3 regions of the Microbulbifer sp. genome follow, and region 3 is predicted to be linked to each of the others. Evidence: predicted binding sites of a transcription regulator. Region 3 holds the regulator's gene; each other region holds the start of a gene.
What was found. The regulator sigma-54, encoded in region 3, starts transcription at its own class of promoters, with help from an activator protein. The targets are predictions, from matches to a motif close to TGGCACANNNNTTGCNNT.

Region 1 (3,206 bases), on a different contig from region 3:
CCGTCCGGCTGGTGGTGCACGCGCACAAACTCGAACGGCAGGTGCGGGGCCAGGGCGTCCACCACCGTGCCGGCGCCGCCGTTGCCAGCATTGACCACCAGTTTGAGCGGCTTTAGCTGGGCCACGTCCACATAACCGAGTAGGTGTTTGACGAAATCCGCGCGGTGTTCATAGCGCTGCAGTTCGCCGCGCTTCTCCACCGGGCCGAAGTCGTTTTCCTCCGCCAACCGCTTGATGTCCTTCAGCCCGGTGTCGGCGCTGATCGGGCGGCTGCCGGCGCGCACGAACTTCATGCCGTTATAGTCCATCGGGTTGTGGCTGGCGGTTACGCAGATACCGCCGTCGAAGCCACCTTGAGAGTCCCCGTGGAAGGTGGCGAAGTAGACCTCCTCGGTACCGCACTGGCCGATATGGAACACATCGGCGCCGGCGTCGCGCAGACCCTCGACGAGGGCGTCGGTGAGCTCGCCGCTGGTGAGGCGGATATCGTGCCCCACCACCACCCGGCGCGCGCCCAGAAACCGGGCGAAGGCGCGGCCCACGCGGTAGGCGACATCGGTATTCAGCTCATCGGGCACACGACCGCGCAGGTCGTAGGCCTTGAAACAGGTCAGCTCAGTCACTTTACTGCTTCTCCAGCTCGGCCTGCTCCGGCAGGTAGACATTCTCGTAAACGTAGTTGGTGGCCTCGATAAAGCCGTCCACGGAGCCGCAGTCGAAGCGGCGCCCCTTGAAGCGATAGGCGAGAACGCAGCCTCGCTGGGCCTGGGCCAGCAGGGCGTCGGTGATCTGCACCTCGCCGTTCTTGCCCGGGGGGGTCTCGCGGATCAGCTCGAAGATATCCGGAGTGAGAATATAGCGGCCGATAATGGCCATATTGCTGGGCGCGTCCTCCGCCGCCGGCTTCTCCACCATGTCGGTGACCTGGTAGAGGCCCGGCTTGATCTCGTTGCCGGCAATGACGCCGAACTTGTGGATGTGCTCCCTGGGAACCTCTTCCACCGCGACGATGCTGCAGCGGAACTGCTTATAGAGCTGGACCATCTGCCCCAGCACTCCCATCTCGTCGTTCAGGCACAGATCATCCGCCAGCACCACCGCGAAGGGCTCGTCGCCCACCAGGCGCTGCCCCTGCAGGATGGCATCGCCCAGCCCGCGCATCTCCCCCTGACGGGTATAGGAGAAGCTGGCGCTGCCAATCACCTTGCGCACGCAGTCCAGGTAGCGCTCTTTGCCGGTGCCGGCAATCTGGTGCTCCAGTTCGAAATTGGTGTCGAAGTGATCCTCGATGGCGCGTTTGCCGCGCCCGGTGACGAAGCCGATCTCGGTCAATCCGGCTTCGATGGCCTCCTCCACGCCGTACTGCACCAGTGGCTTGTTTACCAGCGGCAGCATCTCCTTGGGCATGGCCTTGGTGACCGGCAGGAACCGGGTACCGTAGCCGGCCACCGGAAACAGACATTTCTTTAGCATTCCTAACCCCGATAGTTTCTTTCAGCGCTTCCCCGCGCCTGTGCAACTTACCATAAAATCCCGGCAACGAGCAGCAAGGCCCGTGCCAGCCAGCCGGCAGGCGTGATTCGTGCCTCTGCCGCCGGTCACAAAAACACTTATGACTGACTGGACAAGCTATCCTCAGTCTTTAGAATGCCCTGCTCTTATAAAAACGCCCACTCTGGTTATTGCCCAGATACCCAACAACGGGAACAAAATGAGTAATTTCGTTCAAAAAAGCAGCTATAGTCGCGAAGAGCTGCTGGCCTGCTCTCAAGGCGAGATGTTCGGCCCCGGCAACGCCCAGCTACCCGCCCCCGATATGCTGATGCTCGACCGTATCACCCATATCTCCAAGGAAGGCGGCGCCCACGGCAAGGGCGAACTGGTCGCGGAACTGGATATTCACCCGGACCTGTGGTTCTTCGAGTGCCACTTCCCCGGCGATCCGGTGATGCCCGGCTGCCTGGGATTGGACGCCATGTGGCAGCTGCTGGGCTACTTCCTGGCCTGGAAGGGCAATCCCGGCCGCGGTCGCGCCCTGGGTTGCGGCGAGGTGAAGTTCACCGGCCAGATTCTGCCGACCAACAAGAAGGTCACCTACCATATTCAAATGAGCCGGCTGGTGGAACGCAAGCTGGTCATGGGTATCGGCGACGGCACGGTATCGGTGGACGGCCGCGAGATCTACAACGCCAAGGACCTGCGGGTCGGCCTGTTCACCCGCACTGACAACTTTTAATCCGCGGCCGCGCGGTCGCGGACACAGGTTTAAGTCCGCTGGAAACCAAACCACACAAGAATAACAGCGTTACACTGTCGTAAAGTTTTACTGGAGATCACTATGCGCCGGGTTGCTATCACCGGAATGGGCATCACTTCCTGCATCGGCACCGACACCAAAGCGGTCACCGCCGCATTGAAGGCTGGCCGCAGCGGCATTCGCTTTCAGGAGGAATACCGGGAGCTGGGCCTGCGCAGCCAGGTGGGCGGCGAAGTGGATATCGACTTCAAGGAGCATATCGACCGCAAGCACCTGCGCTTTATGGGCGACTCCGCCGCCTACGCCTATATCGCCATGCAGGAGGCGATCTCCAAGGCGGGGCTGGAGGAGAGCGATATCTCCAACCCGCGCACCGGCATAGTGATGGGCTCCGGCGGCACCTCCACCGCCGCGATTATCGAGGCGGCGCGGATACTCAAGGAGAAAGGCGTGCGCCGCGTGGGCGCCTACCGGGTACCCCAGGTGATGGGCAGTACCGTATCCGCCTGCCTGGCCACCCCCTTCAAGGTCAAGGGCGTCAACTACAGCATCTCCTCAGCCTGCTCCACCAGCGCCCACTGCATCGGCAACGGCGCCGAGCTGATCCAGATGGGCAAGCAGGACATCGTCTTTGCTGGCGGCGGCGAGGAACTGGCCTGGAGCCTCACCCATCTGTTCGACGCCATGGGTGCCCTGTCCACCAAATACAACGATGAGCCCACCAAGGCCTCGCGCCCCTACGACGTGGGCCGGGACGGCTTCGTGATCGCCGGCGGCGGCGGCTGCGTGGTGCTGGAGGAACTGGAGCATGCAAAGGCCCGCGGCGCCACCATCTACGCCGAACTGACCGGCTACGGCGCCACTTCCGACGGTTACGATATGGTGGCCCCCAGCGGCGAGGGCGCGGTGCGCTGCATGCAACAGGCGCTGGCGGGCATGGACGGCAAGG
Region 2 (3,206 bases), on a different contig from region 3:
TTCAGGGCGATGAACGGACGGCTTTTGCGCGGGCTGTGGTTGTGCAGCGCCTGGGCCACCAGTTCCTTGCCGGTGCCGGATTCGCCGTTGATCAGCACGGTGATATTGGAGTGGGACAGGCGGCCGATCGCGCGGAACACCTCCTGCATGGCCGGCGCCTCGCCGATAATTTCCTTGCTGCCGTTGCCGCTCTCCAGCGCCACCTGCCCGGCACCCTGCTGTTCGCTGGAGTGGGCCAGGGCGCGGCGGGTTACCGCCAACGCTTCGTCCACGTCGAAGGGCTTGGGCAGGTACTCAAAGGCCCCGCCCTGGTAGGCGGCCACGGCGCTGTCCAGGTCCGAGTGGGCGGTCATGATGATGATCGGCAGCGCGGGCCGCTCCGCCTGGAAGCGCTGCAATAGTTTGAAACCGTCCGCGCCGGGCATGCGGATATCGCTGATCACCACGTCCGGCGAGTCGCTGTAGAAGTCATCCAGGGCGCGGTCGCCGTTCTCAAAGCACTTGGTTTCAATACCAGCGCGGCTCAGGGCGCGCTCCAGTACCCAGCGGATCGACCGGTCGTCGTCGATAATCCAAACGCGATTGCTCATTTCAGTTCCCGATATCCAAAGGCAAATAGATTTGAAAGACGCTCTGCCCGGGGCGGCTGTCGCATTTGATCAGCCCCCGGTGCTGATTGATGATGTTCTGCGAAATGGACAACCCCAGCCCGGAGCCCTCGGCGCGCCCGGAGATCATCGGGTAGAAAATCCGCTCGCGGATTTCCTCGGCGATGCCCGGGCCGTTGTCCTCGATCTCGATGCGGCACACCAGCGGGCAGTGGCGCCGACCGATGGTGAACTGGCGCTGGATGCGGGTGCACAGCACGATTTCCCCGGCCGCGAGGCCGATGCTCTCATCGATGGCCTGCATGGCGTTGCGGGCGATATTCAGCAGCGCCTGGATCAGCTGTTCACTGTCCGCGGGGATCTCCGGGATCGAGGGGTCGTAGTCGCGGCGGATATCCAGGGTGCCGTCGCACTCGGCGTCGATCAGTTGCGCCACCCGCTCGAGAATTTCGTGCACGTTGACCGGCTTCAGCTGCGCCGGCTTGCGCGGGCCCAGCAGGCGGTCGACCAGATTCCGCAGGCGGTCCGCCTCGTCGATGATGATCTGCGTGTACTCGGCCAGCTCCCGGTCCGGCAGTTCGCGCTGCAGCAGCTGCGCGGCGCCGCGGATACCGCCGAGGGGGTTCTTCACCTCGTGGGCGAGGCCGCGCACCAGGTTGCGGGTGGTCTCCTGGGCTGAGATCAGCGCGTCCTCCCGGGCGATGCGCAACAGGCGGTCCATGGACTGCACTTCCATCAGCAGCAGGCCCAGCTCGGGCACCGGGCTCACCGAGTAGTCCACCGTGCACTGCTCCAGGTTGTGCAAGCGCCAGCTGGCGCGGCGAACCGTGTATTTCTGGCCGCTGGCCAGGGCCTCGCGCATGGCCCGCTGGGAGGCGGCGGACTCGCGCACTATTTCTTCCAGCGGCAGCCCGCTGACCCGCGCGCTGGAGGCGGCGAGCAGGTCCTCGGCGGCGGAGTTGAGATAGCAGAGCAACAGGCTGCCATCCAGCACCACCACCGCAGAAGTCAGGTTGTCCAACAGCTGGCGCAATTGGCGATCGTTGAGCATGTAAAAAACTTTCCCGTCTCCACTGTCTACGACAGTGCAAAAAGCAAACCAAAATGGCGCAGGGGGGCAAAGGCTGGGCCAGAGCGAATCTGCACGCAGGCGATTGCACCATTATTGTGCATTGATTAAAAAATAGCCAGAGCTGGCGCTACAGAAGAGGGCGGAGAGGAAGGGGTGGGAGCCCCTTTTGCGCCCTGTAGGAGCGGCGGGGCGGCCATCCGCCCATGACCGCCCCGCCGCTCCTACAGATAAAAAGGTCAGGGGGCGGGAGCGGGCTGGGCTCTGGGGGCCTGCGGCGCCTGGGGCGCGGGGTTGGCGGGCACGTCCACGCTGGGGCGTTTGACGTAGAGGGTGATGGTCTGCGACTGGGCCAGCGGGTTGCCGCTGAGGTCGGTGAGCACTGCCTGGATCTGATGGGTACCCCGCTCCAGGGCGGAAAGGTCCAGGCTGGTGCCGGAGGAGCTGCCCACCCAAGGCCGGCCGTCCACCACCGCGAAGAACCGGTAACCGTCCCGCGGCACCGGGTTCACCGCCACTTCCAGCACGATAAAGCGCTGCCCGGGGGTGATGGTGGTGCCGCTCTGCGGGCTGACGATGGTGAAATTGAACGACCCCTGGTCGTCCTGCCGGTCGCGGTCCCTGGGCGACAGCTTGCGCGTCGGCAGTGGACGGGGCGCGACAATGGGCTGCACGTTGGTGGGGCCCACCTCCACCTTTTCCGACTTGTTGCCCGCCGGGGGGGTGTCGCTGAAGATCACCTGGCCGTCGGGGCCGACGGTTTTGTAGATGGTGTTGCCGGGGGTGGGATCGTCAGTGCCGTCGTCGCCGGCGAGCGCCAGTAGCGGGGTGACCAGAAGTAGTGCCAGGAACAGGGAAAATTTTTTCATAGCGATATCGATCGCGGCCATGGGCCGCTCCTACAAGGGTTGCCCCGGGAGTCCCGATATAAAGAAGGCTAGTTTACCTCGAAAAAAAAAGCCCGCGCCTGGGCGGCGCGGGCTTTTTTTCGGCAGTGTGATGCCTTCGAGCTTATACGGAGTAGTACAGCTCGAACTCGACCGGGTGAGTGGTCATCTGCAGGCGCTCCACCTCTTCACGCTTCAACGCGATGTAGGCGTCGATGGCGTCGTCGGAGAAGACTCCACCCTCGGTGAGGAAGGCGCGGTCTTCGTCCAGGGCATTCAGGGCCATTTCCAGGCTGGAGGCCACGGTGGGGAACTCGGCCACTTCTTCCGGCGGCAGGTCGTACAGATCCTTGTCCGCCGGGTCGCCGGGGTGGATCTTGTTCTTGATGCCGTCGAGACCCGCCATCAGCATGGCCGCGAAGGCCAGGTAGGGGTTGGCGGTGGGGTCCGGGAAGCGCGCTTCGATGCGCTTGCCTTTCGGGCTGGGCACATACGGAATGCGGATGGACGCGGAGCGGTTGCGCGCGGAGTAGGCCAGGATCACCGGCGCCTCGAAGCCCGGTACCAGGCGCTTGTAGGAGTTGGTGGAGGCGTTGGTGAAGGCGTTCAGCGAACGGGCGTGCTTGATGATACCGCCGATGT
Region 3 (3,206 bases):
GGAGCCGAGGCGCTCGCGGGCGAGAAGCTGGTTGAAAATAGTGTCGGCATCCAGTTGTGGATATTCTTCGGCGATGGCCTGGGCAATATTTAACAGCAATTTTTTTTTGCTGCTCCCCGCCAGGTGACAAAGACTCAGGCGGGGAGAGAGTAGGGATTCCAATGTCATAGCTTATCGGTGGTTCTGTAACTTCTCTTTGTGTTTCTTGAGCTGGCGGTCCAGCTTGTCGGAGAGGGCGTCGATGGCCGCGTACAGGTCCTTGTCTTCGGAGGTGGCACAGAGGTCGTGTCCATTCATGTGCACCCTGGCCTCGGCCCTCTGTACCCTGGCCTCGGCCTTCTGGGTCAGTTTTTCAACCGATAGGATTACCTGGGCATTGGTAATGTTGTCGTAGTGCCGGGAGAGTTTTTCCAGTTTGCTATGGCAGTAATCGCGGATGGGGTCGGTCAATTCCACGTGGTGGCCACTGATGTTGATCTGCATGGACTTCTCCTCATCGAGTGCGTCGCTAGCCGGCCGCTCCTCGTCTGGGCCGCAACCCTACTAGGAAGTTAGCCAGAATGGAAGGATACACTCAAAGTTCGGGCGTTGGTCGCGGGCTGGGTGGAGTTGGACGCCTGTAAAAACTGACCGGCATATCGATATCGGTCAAAATCTGTGACTAAAAGTGTCCCGCTGGTCTGTAAATCTTGTCGGGAGATTGTGAGCGGTCTCTCATCAGACCAGGCGCTTGCGCTCGCTGGAGGAGGGGATGCCCATGGATTCCCGGTATTTGGCCACGGTGCGCCGGGCCACCTTGATGCCCTGGCGGTCCAGTTCCTGGGTGATCTTGTTGTCGGATAGGGGCTTGCGGGCTTCCTCGGAGTCGATCAGCTTGCGGATCATGGCGCGGATGGCGGTGGAGGAGGCGTCTTCACCGGAGTCGGTGCTCACGTGGCTGGAGAAGAAGTACTTGAGTTCGAACACGCCGCGGGGGGTGAGCATGTATTTCTGGGTGGTGACCCGGGAGATGGTGGATTCGTGCATGCCGATGGTCTCGGCGATATCCGCCAGCACCATGGGTTTCATCGCTTCCGGGCCCCGCTCGAAAAAGTCCTGCTGCTTGTCCACGATACTCGAGGCCACTTTGAGCAGTGTCTCGTTGCGGCTTTGCAGGCTCTTCAGGAACCAGCGCGCCTCCTGCAGGTGGTCGCGCAGGAAGTTGTTGTCAGTGGAGTTGTCGGCGCGCTTGATCAGTGCCGCGTAGTCGCCGTTGATGCGCAGTTTCGGGGTGGTCTCCGGGTTCAGCTCCACCAGCCAGCGCTGCTGTTTGCGGCTGACGATGATATCCGGCACCACATACTGGGTCTCGTCGCCGCCGAAAGCCTCCCCGGGGTGGGGATTCAGGGTCTGGATCAGGCGCACCACCTCGCCCAGTTGCGCCTCGCTCAGGCGTGTGCGGCGACTCAGCTGGCGGAAATCGCGCTTGCCCAGCAGGTCCAGGTGGCTGCCTACGACGATCTGTGCCTGCTCCAGCCAGGGGGTGTTCGCGGGCAGCTGCTGCAGCTGCAACAACAGGCATTCGCGCAGGTCGCGGGCGCCGCAGCCGGCGGGTTCGAACTGCTGGATGATCTTGAGTATCGCGACGACTTCGTCTTCCTCTGCGTTCAGGGCCGGGGCCAGTTCCGCCGGGAGGGATTCGAGAAAGCCGTTTGGGGCGATGGCATCGATCAGGGTCTCACCGATCAGTTTGTCCTGTTCGGACAGGGGGGTGAGATTGAGTTGCCACAACAGATGGCTGTGCAGACTGTCCGGCACCGAATTGCGCTGTTCCAGGGCCGGGTCGTCGCCCTCGCCGCCGCTGTAGCTGCCGCCGCTGTAGATGTCGTCCCAGCGGGTATCCACCGGCAGGTCGTCGGGGATGTCGTGGCTCCAGTCGCTTTCGGCAGCCTGTTCGGTTCCGTTGGCGGCGCCGCTGTCGGCCTGTTGCTCCTGAGTGTTCTGTTCCCTGGCTGTCTCTGCGGGCTCCTCGCCCTCGGTTTCCAGCAGCGGGTTGCTGTCCAGCGCCGACTGGATTTCCTGTTGCAGGTCCAGGGTGGAGAGCTGTAGCAGGCGGATAGCCTGCTGCAGCTGGGGCGTCATGGTCAGCTGAGTGCCGAGTTTTATTTGAAGGGACTGCTTCATAGAAGAAACTGCAAGGCATCCGGCGGATGAATCATCTGAAAATTCAGGATGTTGCAGACTAACCCTCTGCGGGGCGGCTTGCAAGCAAAAACTGTGCCGGCTTTTTGGGTCAGGCGACGAGTGGTGGGGTGGCAGGGGCGAACCCCGAATTCGGACACTAGATGGTGAACTCATGCCCCAGGTAGACCTCCCGCACCTGCTGGTTGGCGAGTACTTCCGCCGGGGTGCCGGCGGCGATGATGTGTCCCTCGCTGACGATATAGGCGGTCTCGCAGATATCCAGGGTCTCGCGCACATTGTGATCGGTGATCAGTACGCCGATGCCCCTGTTCCGCAGGTGGCGGATGATCTGCTTGATATCGTTGACCGAAATCGGATCCACGCCGGCGAAAGGCTCGTCCAGCAGTACAAAATCCGGATCTGTGGCCAGGGCGCGGGCTATCTCCACCCGGCGGCGCTCGCCGCCGGACAGCGCCATGCCCAGGTTGCCCTCGATGTGAGTGATGTTGAATTCCTTCAGTAATTCCCGGGTCTGTTGCAGGCGCTCGGCGCGGGACAGGTCCTTGCGGGTCTCCAGGATGGCGAGGATGTTGTCGCGCACTGTGAGGCGGCGGAATACCGAGGCTTCCTGGGGCAGGTAGCCGATGCCCTTGCGCGCCCGGCCGTGCATGGACAGGCCGGTGATGTCCTCGTCGTCGATCAGTACCTGGCCGGCATCCGCCTGCACCAGGCCGGCAATCATATAGAAACAGGTGGTTTTGCCGGCGCCGTTGGGGCCGAGCAGGCCGACCACCTGGCCGCTGCTGACGCTGACGGAGACGTCCTGGACAACTTTGCGTTTCTTGTATTGCTTGGCGAGATGTAACGCTTTCAGCGTTGGCATATTTCAATTCCGGTTGATCTGGCAGCCCTGGGTCCGACAGGCTGCTGGCTATTGGTGTTCGTCGCCGGTTGCGGGCTGCTGTTCAGTCTTTTTCTTTTCCGGTTTCCAGATCATTTCCACCCGCCCTTCGCCGGACTGGCCCTGGGCCTGCATCTGCTCG

Region 1: galU (UTP--glucose-1-phosphate uridylyltransferase GalU) is a predicted target of sigma-54. The motif match lies at 1,544-1,561, and genes of this name have one in related genera.
Region 2: glnL (nitrogen regulation protein NR(II)) is a predicted target of sigma-54. The motif match lies at 1,723-1,740, and genes of this name have one in related genera.

The regions. Positions count from the first base shown of each region.
Region 1 is NZ_JBOFOC010000063.1:427-3,632, reverse strand. It holds gene ACRC0P_RS06305 (phosphomannomutase) at 1-623, opposite strand, end outside; gene galU (UTP--glucose-1-phosphate uridylyltransferase GalU) at 625-1,473, opposite strand; gene fabA (3-hydroxyacyl-[acyl-carrier-protein] dehydratase FabA) at 1,712-2,236, shown strand; gene fabB (beta-ketoacyl-ACP synthase I) at 2,339-3,206, shown strand, end outside.
Region 2 is NZ_JBOFOC010000034.1:8,328-11,533, forward strand. It holds gene glnG (nitrogen regulation protein NR(I)) at 1-590, opposite strand, end outside; gene glnL (nitrogen regulation protein NR(II)) at 592-1,659, opposite strand; gene ACRC0P_RS03645 (DUF4124 domain-containing protein) at 1,917-2,567, opposite strand; gene glnA (glutamate--ammonia ligase) at 2,689-3,206, opposite strand, start outside.
Region 3 is NZ_JBOFOC010000108.1:28,770-31,975, reverse strand. It holds gene ptsN (PTS IIA-like nitrogen regulatory protein PtsN) at 1-168, opposite strand, end outside; gene hpf (ribosome hibernation-promoting factor, HPF/YfiA family) at 172-483, opposite strand; gene ACRC0P_RS11530 (RNA polymerase factor sigma-54) at 718-2,163, opposite strand; gene lptB (LPS export ABC transporter ATP-binding protein) at 2,321-3,046, opposite strand; gene lptA (lipopolysaccharide transport periplasmic protein LptA) at 3,095-3,206, opposite strand, start outside.